DNA from 2 places in the Streptomyces sp. NPDC030991 genome. Region 1 is predicted to be linked to the other one. Evidence: predicted binding sites of a transcription regulator. Region 1 holds the regulator's gene; the other holds the start of a gene.
The links. Region 1 encodes HrcA, which represses chaperone genes, less so after heat shock. Its sites were predicted from a motif close to TTNGCACTCNGNNNNNCNGAGTGCNAA; they were not measured.

Region 1 (7,405 bases):
CTTCCCCGCCGGGGACGGCCGCTGGTGCTTCGCGCTCGGCGACATCCAGGGCAAGGGCCCGGAGGCCGCCGTCGTGATCGGGCTCGTCCGGCCCTGGCTGCGGCTCCTCGCCCGGGAGGGCTACCCGGTCGCCCAGGTCCTCGACCGGCTCAACCGGCTCCTCCTCGACGACGCGACCGAGGCCGCCGACGCCGCCGCCCGCGCGCTCGCCGCGGCCGGCGGCCAGGGCATCCCGCCGGAAGGTTCCAGCTCCCGTTTCCTCTCCATCCTCTACGGCGAACTGACGCCCGCCGCCGACGGGGCCGGGGTCGTCTGCACCCTCGCCTCCGCCGGACATCCGCTGCCCCTGCTGATGCGGCCCGGCGGGGACGTCGTCGCCGCGGCCTCGCCCCAGGTGCTGCTCGGCGTCGTCGACGACCCGGACTACACGAGCGAGACGTTCGAGCTGCTGACCGGCGACACCCTGCTCTGTGTCACGGACGGGGTGACCGAGCGGCGCTGCGGCTCCCGCCAGTTCGACGACGGGGACGGCCTCGCGCACGCCCTCGCCGGCTGTGCGGGGCTGACGGCGCAGCTGCTGGCCGAGCGCATCCGGCGCCTGGTGCACGCCTACGCGGACGCCCCGCCGGACGACGATCTGGCGCTGCTCGTGCTCCAGGCGCTGTGACGGTTCAGCAGCCGGGGGAACAGGCGGGACAATGGGGGCATGCCTTCCGCACTCCCCGACGGTGAGCCCGTCCCCGACGACGGGGCGCTGCCCGCCTCCGCGCTCGCCGGCGCCGCCGCCCGGCCCCTCGGCTTCTACCTGCACGTCCCGTACTGCGCCACGCGCTGCGGGTACTGCGACTTCAACACGTACACGGCGACCGAGCTGCGCGGCTCCGGCGGCGTGCTCGCCTCCCGCGACAACTACGCCGAGACCCTGATCGACGAGGTCCGGCTCGCCCGCAAGGTGCTCGGCGACGACCCGCGCCCGGTACGGACCGTCTTCGTCGGCGGCGGTACGCCCACGCTGCTGGCCGCCGCCGATCTCGTACGGATGCTGGCGGCGGTCCGGGACGAGTTCGGGCTCGCGGACGACGCGGAGGTGACGACCGAGGCGAACCCTGAGTCGGTCGACCCGGCCTACCTGGCCGAGCTGCGGGCCGGCGGCTTCAACCGGGTCTCGTTCGGGATGCAGAGCGCGCGGCAGCACGTCCTGAAGGTCCTCGACCGTACGCACACGCCCGGGCGCCCCGAGGCGTGCGTCGCGGAGGCGCGGGCGGCCGGGTTCGAGCACGTCAACCTGGACCTGATCTACGGCACGCCCGGCGAGAGCGACGACGACTGGCGGGCCTCGCTGGACGCCGCGCTCGCCGCCGGCCCCGATCACGTCTCCGCGTACGCGCTGATCGTCGAGGAGGGCACGCAGCTCGCCCGGCGGATCCGGCGGGGCGAGGTGCCGATGACCGACGACGACGTGCACGCGGACCGGTACCTGATCGCCGAGGAGACGATGACGGCGGCCGGGTTCGAGTGGTACGAGGTGTCGAACTGGGCGACGTCCGAGGCGGCCCGCTGCCTCCACAACGAGCTGTACTGGCGCGGCGCCGACTGGTGGGGCGCCGGACCCGGGGCGCACTCGCACGTCGGCGGGGTGCGCTGGTGGAACGTGAAGCATCCCGGCGCGTACGCGGCCGCGCTGGCCGGGGGGAGGTCGCCGGGGGCGGGGCGCGAGGTGCTGGCCGACGAGGACCGGCGGGTCGAGCGGATCCTGTTGGAGCTGCGGCTCAGGGAGGGCTGCCCGTTGTCGTTGCTCCGGGCCGCCGGGCTTGCTGCTGCGCGGAAGGCGCTCGGGGACGGGTTGCTGGAGGCTGGGCCGTTCGCCGAGGGGCGGGCTGTGTTGACCCTGCGGGGGCGGTTGCTGGCCGACGGGGTCGTTCGGGACCTGGTCGACTAGGGGGAGCCGCCACCGCCTTAGCGCCGTAGGGGGTGCGGTCCTGTCCCGGCCGCGGGTCGTGGGTGGTTGCTCGCGCAGTTCCCCGCGCCCCTGGCGGGGCGTGTCTCAGCGGGGTATGCCTGGTTGCCCGCGCCCCTGGCGGGCTCAGGCTTCCGGGGCCGTCACGAAGTCGATCAACTCCTCGACCCGGCCCAGGAGTTCGGGCTCCAGGTCGCGGAAGGAGCGGACCCGGGACAGGATGTGCTGCCAGGCCTCGCCGGTGTTCGCCACGCGCCAGCCGAGGGCGCGGACCACGCCCGTCTTCCAGTCCTGGCCGTGCGGGATCCGGGGCCAGGACTCGATACCGACCGAGGACGGCTTCACGGCCTCCCAGATGTCGATGTACGGGTGGCCGACCACCAGCGCGTGCTCGCTCGTCACCGACTGGGCGATGCGCCACTCCTTCGTACCGGGGACCAGGTGGTCGACCAGGACGCCGAGCCGCGCGTCCGGGCCAGGACCGAACTCGGCCACGATCGCCGGGAGGTCGTCGACGCCCTCCAGGAACTCCACCGCCACGCCCTCGATGCGCAGGTCGTCGCCCCAGACCCGCTCGATGAGCTGTGCGTCGTGCTTGCCCTCCACGTAGATGCGGCCCGCGCGGGCCACCCGGGCGCGGGCCCCCGGCACCGCGACCGAACCGGACGCCGTGCGGGTCGGGCGCGCGGGGCCGCCGGCGGAGGGGCGTACCAGCGTGACGACCTTGCCCTCCAGCAGGAAACCGCGCGGCTCCATGGGGAACGCGCGGTGCTTGCCGAAGCGGTCCTCCAGGGTCACCGTCGGACCCTGCGCCGTCTTCTCGACGCGTACGACCGCGCCGCAGAAACCGGTGCTGACCTCCTCCACGACGAGGTCCGGCTCGGCCGGGATCTCGGGCGCGGGCTTGTTCCGCTTCCACGGAGGGGTGAGGTCGGGGGTGTACTGGCGCATTCGGCAGACGATAGGAGAAGCTCTTCCGTCCGGCCTACGACACGCCGAATCGGGCCGCCAGTGTGGCGCGCTGCTCGCGGACAAACCCCGCATTCACGGTCGATCCGTGCCCCGGTACGTAACAGGCGTCCTCGCCGCCGAGGGACAGCAGCCGGTCCAGCGCCGCGGGCCACTGGTGCGGGGCCGCGTCCGATCCCGCCTGGGGCTCGCCCGACTCCTCGACCAGGTCGCCGCAGAAGACGATCTCCGGCACACCCGGCGCGCCGGACACCAGGACCGCGAGGTCATGGCCGCTGTGACCGGGCCCGACGTTGGCGAGCAGCACCTGGACGCCGCCGCCCAGGTCCAGCGTCCGCTCGCCGCAGACCCGGTGGTCCGGTGTGACCAGGAGGTCCGCCGCCTCGGCCGCCAGATCGGGGTCGAGGCCGTGGTGGACGGCGGAGGCGCCCACGGCGTCGGCGCCGCCGCCCGCGAACACGGTGTCGATGCCCGCCGCGCCGTACACCTCGACGCCGGCGAACGCCGCCGTGCCGAGTACATGATCGAAGTGCGGATGGGTGAGTGCGATGTGCGTCACCCTCCCGTCCGCCCCCAGCAGGCGACGGACGTCCCCGCGCAGCCGGGCGCCCTCACGAAGTGAGGATCCGGTGTCGATCAGCAGGGCCGCGCCGTCGCCCACGACGAGCCCCGTCGTGCAGTCCCAGCCGGGCAGCCGGACCCGGCCCACCCGCGGCGCCAGTTCCTCCCAGGACGCCGACTTCCAGTCGATACCCGCCGCGCTCCGCGCACTCGCCGTGCTTTTCATGAGGTTGAAGCTAGCGGCCTTGCCGGGCCCGTACCCACCGGCCGTACACTGAGCCGGGGACGATTGGCACTCGCGCGCAGTGAGTGCCAAAACGAGAAAGATCGATCGCAGAGACAGTTGCTGGAGGTGTGCGCCGATGCTCAGTGAACGCAGGCTCGAAGTGCTGCGCGCCATCGTCCAGGACTACGTCGGCACCGAGGAGCCCGTCGGCTCCAAGGCGCTGACCGAGCGGCACAGCCTGGGCGTCTCACCGGCGACGGTGCGCAACGACATGGCCGCTCTGGAGGACGAGGGGTTCATCGCCCAGCCGCACACCAGTGCCGGGCGCATCCCCACCGACAAGGGGTACCGCCTCTTCGTCGACAAGCTCACCGCGGTGAAGCCGATGACCCCGCCGGAGCGGCGCGCCATCCAGAACTTCCTGGAGGGCGCCGTCGACCTCGACGACGTCGTCGGACGGACCGTGCGGCTGCTCGCGCAGCTGACGCGGCAGGTCGCGGTCGTCCAGTACCCGTCCCTCACGCGGTCCACCGTGCGCCATGTCGAGCTGCTCGCGCTCGCGCCCGCCCGTCTGATGCTCGTACTGATCACGGACACCGGGCGCGTCGAGCAGCGGATGATCGACTGCCCGGCGCCGTTCGGCGAATCGTCCCTCGCGGATCTGCGGGCGCGGCTCAACGCGCGCGTGGCGGGGCGCCGGTTCGCCGACGTCCCGCAGCTGGTGCAGGACCTGCCGGAGGTCTTCGAGACGGAGGACCGCGGCACGGTCTCGACGGTGCTCTCCACGCTGATGGAGGCGCTCGTCGAGGAGACCGAGGAGCGGCTGATGATCGGCGGCACCGCCAATCTCACCCGCTTCGGACATGACTTTCCCCTCACCATCCGGCCCGTGCTTGAGGCACTTGAGGAGCAGGTCGTGCTCCTCAAGTTGCTTGGTGAGGTGGGTGATTCGGGCATGGCCGTACGGATCGGTCACGAGAACGCCCACGAGGGACTCAACTCCACGTCCGTCGTGTCGGTCGGCTACGGTTCGGGCGGCGAGGCAGTAGCCAAGCTCGGCGTGGTCGGACCGACCCGCATGGATTACCCGGGAACGATGGGAGCAGTACGCGCAGTGGCACGTTACGTCGGACAGATCCTGGCGGAGTCGTAAGTGGCCACGGACTACTACGCCGTACTCGGCGTGCGCCGAGACGCTTCCCAGGACGAGATCAAGAAGGCCTTTCGCAGGCTGGCCCGTGAGCTTCACCCGGACGTGAATCCGGATCCGAAGACTCAGGAGCGGTTCAAGGAGATCAACGCCGCCTACGAGGTGCTCTCCGACCCGCAGAAGAAGCAGGTCTACGACCTCGGGGGCGACCCCTTGTCGGGGGCCGGCGGAGGCGGCGCCGGCGGCTTCGGCGCCGGTGGGTTCGGGAACTTCTCGGACATCATGGACGCGTTCTTCGGGACCGCGTCGCAGCGTGGCCCCCGGTCGCGCACGCGCCGCGGCCAGGACGCCATGATCCGGCTCGAGATCGAGCTGGACGAGGCCGCCTTCGGCACCACCAAGGACATCCAGGTCGACACGGCCGTCGTCTGCACGACGTGCAGCGGCGAGGGTGCGGCGCCCGGCACCTCCGCCCAGACCTGCGACATGTGTCGCGGGCGCGGCGAGGTCTCGCAGGTCACGCGGTCCTTCCTCGGCCAGGTCATGACGTCCAGGCCGTGCCCGCAGTGCCAGGGCTTCGGCACCGTCGTGCCGACGCCGTGCCCCGAGTGCGCCGGTGACGGCCGCATCCGCTCGCGGCGCACGCTGACGGTGAAGATCCCGGCCGGTGTGGACAACGGGACGCGGATCCAGCTCGCGGGCGAGGGCGAGGTCGGCCCCGGCGGCGGCCCCGCCGGTGACCTGTACGTCGAGATCCACGAGCTGCCGCACGCGGTATTCCAGCGGCGCGGCGACGACCTGCACTGCACGGTGACCCTCCCCATGACGGCGGCGGCCCTCGGCACGAAGGTGCCGCTGGAGACGCTCGACGGCATGGAGGAGGTCGACATCCGGCCCGGCACCCAGTCCGGCCAGTCGGTCCCGCTGCACGGACGCGGCATCACGCATCTGCGCGGCGGCGGCCGCGGCGACCTCATCGTGCACGTCGAGGTCATGACCCCGCAGAAGCTCGAACCCGAGCAGGAGCGCCTCCTGCGCGAGCTCGCCGAGCTGCGCGGCGAGGAGCGGCCCCTGGGCCAGTTCCAGCCGGGGCAGCAGGGGCTGTTCTCGCGGTTGAAGGACGCGTTCAACGGGCGGTGACGGGCGGGCGGCGTCCCATGCGGGGCGCCGCGCCGGAGCGGCGACGTTTGAGGGTGTGTCACCCCGTTCGGGGTGGCACATGCCGGGCGGATGCGCCGATTCGGCCCTCCGACGCGTACGTGGCACGATGCCGTCATGTCCTCCGCGCTGACCGATCTCTGCCCCTGTCCGATCGTGCAGGCCCCCATGGCAGGGGGCGGGTCGAGCCCCGCGCTCGCGGCCGCCGTGTCCGAGGCGGGCGGCCTCGGGTTCCTCGCCGCCGGCTACAAGACGGCCGACGGGATGTACCAGGAGATCAAGCAGGTGCGGGGGCTGACCGGGCGACCGTTCGGCGTCAACCTGTTCCTGCCGCAGCCGGAGTACGCGGACCCCGCCGCGGTCGACGTCTACCGCCACCAGCTCGCCGGTGAGGCCGGCTGGTACCAGACGCGGCTCGGCGACCCCGACGGCGGACGCGACGACGGCTACGACGCCAAGCTCGCCATCCTGCTCGACGACCCGGTCCCGCTGGTCACCTTCACCTTCGGCTGCCCCGCGCCCGAGGTGACCGACGCGCTGCGCAAGGCGGGCACCCGCACCGCCGTCACCGTGACGACCGTGGAGGAGGCGCTCGCCGCGCAGCGGTCCGGCGCCGACGCCGTGTGCGTCCAGGGCATCGAGGCCGGCGGACACCAGGGCACGCACCGCGACCACCCCGAGACCGACGGCAGCGGCGTCGGACTGCTGGCGCTGATCGCCCAGGTACGCGAAGCGGTCCAGCTGCCGATCATCGCGGCCGGCGGGATCATGCGGGGCGCGCAGATCGCCGCCGTGCTCGCCGCCGGGGCCGACCTCGCCCAGCTGGGCACGGCGTTCCTGGTGACGCCCGAGTCGGGTGCGCCCGCGCCGCACAAGCAGGCCATGACCGATCCGCTGTTCACCCGGACCGAGCTGACGCGGGCGTTCTCGGGGCGGCCCGCGCGCGGGCTCGTCAACCGGTTCCTGCGCGAGCACGGGCCGTACGCGCCCGCCGCGTACCCGGAGGTCCACCACATGACGTCGCCGCTGCGCAAGGCCGCGGCCAAGGCCGGTGATCCGCAGGCCATGGCGTTGTGGGCGGGGCAGGGCCACCGGCTCGCCCGGGAGCTGCCCGCCGGGCAGCTCGTCGAGGTCCTCGCCGCCGAACTCTCCGCCGCCAAGGCCGCGCTCGGGCAGGGGGGTGCCGCGTGACCGCGCCGGTGTTCGTGGTCGACGGCCCGGTGCCGGGTGACTGCACCTACGTACTGGACGGGGCCGAGGGGCGGCACGCCGTCTCCGTGAAGCGGCTGCGGGCCGGGGAGGCGCTCGTGCTGACCGACGGGCGCGGCGCCTGGAGCGAGGCTGTCGTCACCGCAGCCGAGGGCAAGGACCGGCTGGTCGTCGA
Region 2 (7,405 bases), on a different contig from region 1:
CGGCGTCCGAGATCCACTCGGCGTCGGCCTGCGGCGGGATCGCCTCGTGCGGGATGCCGGGTGCGATCTTCAGCGCGGCGCGCGGTGCCGCGAGCGCGGCGGAGACGGCCCAGGACAGCGGCGGGGAGTATGCCTCGGGGTCGAAGATCCGGCCGCGCTTGTCCGAGCGCCGGGCCGGGTCCACGAAGACGGCGTCGTACGCGGCGGTGTCGACCTCGGTGACGTCCGCCTCCCGTACGTCGATGAGGCCGGCGAGCCCGAGCGCCTCGGCGTTGGCCCGCGCCACGGCGCACGTCCCCGGGTCCCGGTCGACGGCGAGGACCGTGATCCCCGCGCGGGCCAGCGCGATCGCGTCGCCGCCGATGCCGCAGCACAGGTCGGCGACGGAGCCGATGCCGAGGGCGCGGAAGGATTCGGCGCGGTAGCCGGCGACGCTGGTCCGGGTCGCCTGCTCGACCCCGTTCGGCGTGAAGTACATGCGGGCCGCGTCCTCGGGCCCGAACTTCGCCACCGCCCGCTGCCGCAGCCGCGCCTGGGCGAGCGCCGCCGAGACGAGTTCGGCCGGGTGCTCGCGGCGCAGCCGGGTGGCGAGCGCGAGCTCCTGCGCCGGGTCGTGGTCGCGCAGCGCGTCGAGCAGGGTCTGCCCCTCGGGGGTCAGCAGGGCGGCGAGGGTGCGGGCGTCGGCGGAGGCGGGGGAGGAGCTCACTCGACCCATTGTGGGCCAGTCGAAGGACGGGGTGCGCACGGCGGCGGTGTCCTCCCCTGATCAGGGCTTTGAGCTGCGAAGATCCGACGCCATGGCATCAGTACGACAAAATGAGGAAACCGCCCCGACGTCGGCTCGCACCCGCTCCGGGCGCCGGTTCGCGTTCACCACCGGCCGGCCCCTCGACTCGTACGCCACCGGACCCACGGCCCGGCGCGCGCGCCGAACGCTCGCCTGCGCCCTGGCCGCCGCACTGCTCACCGGCTGCGCCCAGTCCGTGGACCCGATCGAACGCATGGGCAGGAAGGCCGCCCAGAAGGTCCGTCACCACGCGGGGACCGACCACGCCGACGTGTCAGGCGCACCCGACGTGTCAGGCGCACCCGGCGCACCCGGCGGTCCGCCGTACGCCGTCCCGCCCGCTCCCGCGTCCCCGGCCCGGCGGGTGTTCCCCCCGCGCGTTCGCGGCGCGCTCCCGCCGGTCGTGCGGCGTGTCCCCACCCGGGACAAGGTCGTCTTCCTCGCCTACGACGACAGCGCGGGGAAGGACCCCCGCTTCGCCGACCTGGTCCGTGATCTGCGCCTGCCGGTCTCGGTGTTCCTCACGCGCTCCGTCGAGGGCCCCGGCCGCGACCAGCTCGGCCGGCTCCGCGCGCTCGGCGCCGGGATCGGGAACCGGACCTTCACGCACCCGTTCCTGCCCGGCCTCGGCTACGTGGGGCAGCACGCCGAGATCTGCGGTCAGCAGGAGCGGCTCAGGGACCGCTTCGGCGCGGCCCCGCGGCTCTTCCGGCCGCCCTACGACGCCTACGACGCCGACACCCTGCGGGCGGCGGGCGCCTGCGGTATCGACGCGATCGTCCTGGGTGGCGCCGACGGTGCCCGGCTCCGCCCCGGCGACATCGTCGCGGTCCGCGTCCACGCCCCCGGCGCGAGCCTTACGGAAGCGACCGCGCGGACGCTCGCGCGCGTCCGGAAGCAGGGTCTGACAGTGGGGAGGCTGGAGGACTACCTGTGACCCGGCCCCCTGGTGGGACGCCGTAGCGGGGCGCGGCGCAGCCCGGAACCGGCGCCACCTCCGGTTGGAATTGGCACTCCGCTTGACCGAGTGCTAATCGCAGTCATAGTCTCGGCCCTGGCACTCACCACTGGAGAGTGCCAACAGCGACGGGCAGGTCCGGCACCCGCGACGACGGATCCACCTGGTCGCCACCTCAGACTCTTAACCCCGTGAGATCTCCGAAGGGGGAGACCGGATCGTGACGACCGCCAGCTCCAAGGTTGCCATCAAGCCGCTCGAGGACCGCATTGTGGTCCAGCCGCTCGACGCCGAGCAGACCACGGCCTCCGGCCTGGTCATTCCGGACACCGCGAAGGAGAAGCCCCAGGAGGGCGTCGTCCTCGCCGTGGGCCCGGGGCGCTTCGAGAACGGCGAGCGCCTGCCGCTTGACGTGAACACCGGCGACATCGTGCTGTACAGCAAGTACGGCGGCACCGAGGTCAAGTACAACGGCGAGGAGTACCTCGTCCTCTCGGCCCGCGACGTCCTTGCGATCGTCGAGAAGTAACCAAGCCGAGTAGCAGCTTTTGATGTGAATTGCGCCCCTGGCACCCGCGATCGTAAGAAGCCGGGACCAGGGGCGCGATTCGTTCACCCCTAGTTTTTCGAGAGGGCTGAAACGCTCCCATGCCGAAGATCCTGAAGTTTGACGAGGACGCCCGTCGCGCCCTCGAGCGCGGCGTCAACAAGCTTGCCGACACGGTCAAGGTGACGATCGGCCCCAAGGGCCGCAACGTCGTCATCGACAAGAAGTTCGGCGCCCCCACCATCACCAACGACGGTGTGACCATCGCCCGCGAGGTCGAGATCGAGGACCCGTACGAGAACCTCGGCGCGCAGCTGGTGAAGGAGGTGGCGACCAAGACCAACGACATCGCGGGTGACGGCACCACCACCGCCACCGTGCTGGCCCAGGCCCTGGTCAAGGAAGGCCTGCGCAACGTTGCCGCCGGTGCCTCCCCGGCCGCCCTGAAGAAGGGCATCGACGCCGCCGTCAAGGCCGTCTCCGAGGACCTGCTCGCCACGGCGCGCCCGATCGACGACAAGGCCGACATCGCGGCCGTCGCCGGTCTGTCCGCCCAGGACAGCCAGGTCGGCGAGCTCATCGCCGAGGCGATGGACAAGGTCGGCAAGGACGGTGTCATCACCGTCGAGGAGTCCAACACCTTCGGTCTGGAGCTCGACTTCACCGAGGGCATGGCCTTCGACAAGGGCTACCTGTCCCCGTACTTCGTCACCGACCAGGAGCGTATGGAGGCCGTCCTCGACGACCCGTACATCCTGATCCACCAGGGCAAGATCGGCTCCATCCAGGACATGCTCCCGCTCCTGGAGAAGGTCATCCAGGCGGGCGGCTCCAAGCCGCTGCTGATCATCGCCGAGGACGTCGAGGGCGAGGCCCTGTCGACCCTGGTCGTGAACAAGATCCGCGGCACGTTCAACGCCGTCGCGGTGAAGGCCCCCGGCTTCGGTGACCGCCGCAAGGCGATGCTGCAGGACATGGCCACCCTCACCGGTGCCACCGTCATCGCCGAAGAGGTCGGCCTCAAGCTCGACCAGGCCGGCCTGGACGTGCTCGGCTCCGCGCGTCGCGTGACCATTACCAAGGACGACACCACGATCGTCGACGGTGGCGGCAGCCACGACGAGGTCGTCGGCCGGGTCAACCAGATCAAGGCCGAGATCGAGAACACGGACTCCGACTGGGACCGCGAGAAGCTCCAGGAGCGCCTCGCGAAGCTCGCCGGCGGCGTCTGCGTGATCAAGGTCGGCGCCGCGACCGAGGTCGAGCTCAAGGAGAAGAAGCACCGTCTGGAGGACGCCATCTCCGCGACCCGCGCCGCGGTCGAGGAGGGCATCGTCTCCGGTGGTGGCTCCGCGCTCGTCCACGCCGTGAAGGTCCTGGAGGGCAACCTCGGCAAGACCGGCGACGAGGCCACGGGTGTCGCCGTCGTCCGCAAGGCCGCCGTCGAGCCGCTGCGCTGGATCGCCGAGAACGCGGGCCTCGAGGGCTACGTCATCGTCTCCAAGGTCGCCGAGCTCGAGAAGGGCTTCGGCTACAACGCCGCGACCGGCGAGTACGGCGACCTGGTCAAGGCCGGCGTCATCGACCCGGTCAAGGTCACGCGCTCCGCGCTGGAGAACGCCGCGTCCATCGCCTCCCTGCTCCTGACGACCGAGACCCTGGTCGTCGAGAAGCCGGCCGAGGAAGAGGCCGAGGCCGGTCACAGCCACGGTCACTCGCACTGACGCGCTCCACTCGCACTGACCCGAGGCCCGGCCCCCGATTTCTTCGGGGGGCCGGGCCTCGGTGTTCTCGGGCGCCTACTGCGGGCCGTACTTGCGCCCCGTCCGCGACGTGAGCCCGCCCAGCAGCGCCCACGGCGTCACCTTCACGGCCCCCATCAGCGCCTTGTACCGCGGGTCCGGGATCGACAGGGACTTGCCGCGGGCCAGATCGGCGAGCGCCGCCGTGACCAGCTTGTCGGCGTCCAGCCACATCCACTTCGGGATGTTGCCGGTGCCCATGCCGGCCCGCTGGTGGAACTCCGTACGGACGAAGCCGGGGCAGAGCGCCATCAGCCGCACCCCGCTGCCCGCCAGGTCCTTCGCCGCGCCCAGCGTGAACTGCGCGACCCACGCCTTCGACGCCCCGTAGGTGCCGCGCGGCACGAACGCCGCCACCGACGCCACGTTGACCACGCCGCCGCGCCCGCGCTCGCGCATCACCCGCGTGGCCGCCGACGTCAGCCGCAGCACCGCCTCGCAGTGCACCTTCAGCATCGTCAGCTCGTCGGCCATGGGGACTTCCAGGTACTGGCCCTTGTTGCCGAACCCGGCGTTGTTGACGAGCAGGTCGACCGCGGCCTTCGGGTCGGCGAGGCGCTTCTCGACCGCCGCGATGCCGTCGTCCGTGGCGAGGTCGGCGGTGAGCACCTCGGCCTCGATGCCGTGCCGGTCGTGCAGTTCGGTCGCCTGCTCCCGCAGCCGCTTCGTGTCGCGCGCGACGAGCACCAGATTGTGCCCGTCGGCGGCGAGGCGCCGGGCGAAGGCGGCGCCGATGCCCGCGGTGGATCCCGTGATCAGTGCCGTAGTCATGGACCAAGGTTAGTGACGCACGGCGATGCCCGTGATCACCGCGGGCGCCGGACCGCCCCGCTCACGCGGACCGCGCGCCGTACTTCCGCACGTACTCCCGCGCCACCCGCTCCACCTCGGGGTGGAGCACGTCCCCGGCGGCCAGCACGCGCGGCAGCAGTTCGCGCTCGGTCATCAGGGCCCGGAACTCGAAGGCGACGGTCACCTCGTGCGCGGGCCGGTGCACGACCTCGACGGCGTCCCCCGCCCGGATCTCGCCGGGCTCGATCACCCGCAGGTACGCGCCCGGCCGCTTCTCCTGCGTGAACCGCTTGACCCAGTGCTTCTCGCCGACATGCCCCTGGAAGGTCTTGCACGGTATCCGGCTCGCGCTCACCTCCAGGAGCAGCTCGGGGCCGATCCGCCAGCGTTCTCCGATCCTGGCGCCGCACACGTCGACGCCCTCGGTGGTGAGGTTCTCGCCGAACGCGCCGCTGGGCAGCGTCCGGCCGAGGGTCCGCTCCCAGGCGTCGAGGTCCTCGCGCGCGAACGCGTACACGGCCTGGTCGTGCCCGCCGTGGTGCCGCGTGTCGCACACGGCGTCCCCCGCGAGACCGCTGGCGCCGACGCCCTTCGCGCCGGGCGCGGCCACCCGCACGGGCCCGTCGACCGGCCATTTGTCGATTCCGGTGAGGCCCTCGGGCTGGTCGGTGTAGTCGACGGCCCTGGGCCGGCCCAGGTTCAAGGAGAGGAGCTTCATGGGACCGCACGCTAACCGACCCGTGACCAAAGTCGCCACGCGTTAATCGGCGCGGACCCCAAGTGGCGCTTATGCTTGACGCATGATCGAGGCCCGTCATCTCCGTGTCCTGCGCGCCGTGGCCGCCACCGGTTCCTTCTCGGCGGCCGCCCGGGAGCTGGGCTGCACCCAGCCCGCCGTCAGCCAGCAGATGAAGGCCCTGGAGAGTTCGGCCGGCACGCCGCTGCTGATCCGCACGGGCCGCGAGATGCGCCTGACCCAGGCGGGCGAGGCGCTCGTCCGGCACGCGGCGGGCATCCTCGCCGGGCTCACCGCGGCCGAGGAGGAGGTCGCCGCGATCGCGGGCCTGCGCGCCGGGCGCGTCCGCCTCGTCTCCTTCCCCAGCGGCAGCTCGACCCTGGTCCCGACGGCGCTGGCCGCCCTGCGCGCCGAGCACCCGGGCACCCGCGTCTCCCTGGTGGAGGCCGAACCGCCGCGCTCGGTGGAGATGCTGCGCGAGGGCGACTGCGACGTGGCGTTGGCCTTCCGGTACGAGGGGCGGCCCGAGGAGCCCCGGCAGAAGGGCGGCGCCGGGAGGCGGGAGGCCGAAGAGGCGCACGCGGCGGAGGAGTGGGAGGACCTCGTCGTACGTCCCCTGCTCGCCGACCGCCTCGTGGGCCTGGTCCCCGAGGCGCACCCGCTCGCCGGGGCGGGCTCGGTGACCATCGACGCGCTGGCCGACGACCCGTGGATCGCGGGCTGCCCGCGCTGCCGCCGACAGCTCGTCGAGGTGTGCCGCGGCGCCGGGTTCGTGCCGCGCATCGACTTCGCCACGGACGACTACCCGGCGGTGGTCGGCCTCGTCGGCGCGGGGCTCGGAGTTGCCGTCCTGCCCGAACTGGCCATCGAGTCCGTTCGGCCCAAGGGTGCACGCACAGTGACCGTCGAGCCGCCCGTGCGGCGCGAGATCGTCGCCCTCACCCTGCCCGATCTGGCCCAGGTCCCGGCGGTCGCCGCGACCCTCGACCACCTCGCGAAGGCCGCCACCCGCTGAGCGCGGGCGCGCCCCGGCCCGTCCGCGGCCGCAGGTGTCCGCCGTTCGAGCAGAAACGTTCCTTCAGTGGTCGTCCGCGGTGCTCGCGACCCCGCCGCCACCCGCGGCCGACGCCGTGACGAGCCGGTTGCGGGCCCGCCCCATCAGCTCTTCGCGCTCATCCTCGGTCAGCCCGCCCCACACGCCGTACGGCTCACGCACCTGTAGGGCGTGAGCAGCGCACTCCGCGCGGACCGGGCACCTCATGCAGACCTCTTTCGCCGAGTTCTCGCGCGCGCTGCGCGCTGCTCCTCGCTCGCCTTCCGGGTGGAAGAAGAGCGAGCTGTCGACCCCGCGGCAGGCCGCGAGGAGCTGCCAGTCCCACAGATCTGCGTTCGGTCCGGGAAGGCGGGAGAAATCTGCCATTGCGTTGTCCCCTTGTAGCCGGTTGTGACGCGGATACGGTGCCCATGACCGTACATCTACTATCTAAGGAGATGAAAATATGACTCATTGCGAATCTAGCTACAGACACCAGCAAAAGGGAAGAAAAGCCGCTAAATGGGGCATGGCTTGTGATGAAACCTTGAGGGTCCGACGCGGCGCCTGCCCTGTGTCCGGCCCCTCACGTAGAGTGCCGAACGAGGCCGTCCGACCCGTAACTCTTTCGAGTGACCGTCGTTGAGAGTGCGGTGGCGGTTGAGAGAACAAGCGCTCGGGCATCTGTCCGAGAGCGTCGACCGCACAGGTGACGATTCGTAAGAAGCCTGGAGGCTCAAGGTGACGCGC

Region 2: a site for HrcA is predicted at 1,795-1,821, ahead of groES (co-chaperone GroES). Genes of this name have one in related genera too.

The regions. Positions count from the first base shown of each region.
Region 1 covers NZ_JBVIFR010000003.1:310,443-317,847, reverse strand. Annotated here, with positions in the region: gene ACZ45E_RS07615 (SpoIIE family protein phosphatase) at 1-667, shown strand, start outside; gene hemW (radical SAM family heme chaperone HemW) at 707-1,939, shown strand; gene ACZ45E_RS07605 (DUF3097 domain-containing protein) at 2,084-2,908, opposite strand; gene ACZ45E_RS07600 (MBL fold metallo-hydrolase) at 2,943-3,713, opposite strand; gene hrcA (heat-inducible transcriptional repressor HrcA) at 3,850-4,866, shown strand; gene dnaJ (molecular chaperone DnaJ) at 4,867-6,003, shown strand; gene ACZ45E_RS07585 (nitronate monooxygenase) at 6,139-7,212, shown strand; gene ACZ45E_RS07580 (16S rRNA (uracil(1498)-N(3))-methyltransferase) at 7,209-7,405, shown strand, end outside.
Region 2 covers NZ_JBVIFR010000008.1:243,898-251,302, reverse strand. Annotated here, with positions in the region: gene ACZ45E_RS17790 (THUMP-like domain-containing protein) at 1-706, opposite strand, end outside; gene ACZ45E_RS17785 (polysaccharide deacetylase family protein) at 798-1,724, shown strand; gene groES (co-chaperone GroES) at 1,966-2,274, shown strand; gene groL (chaperonin GroEL) at 2,394-4,016, shown strand; gene ACZ45E_RS17770 (SDR family NAD(P)-dependent oxidoreductase) at 4,092-4,865, opposite strand; gene ACZ45E_RS17765 (MOSC domain-containing protein) at 4,927-5,604, opposite strand; gene ACZ45E_RS17760 (LysR family transcriptional regulator) at 5,687-6,637, shown strand; gene ACZ45E_RS17755 (WhiB family transcriptional regulator) at 6,701-7,042, opposite strand.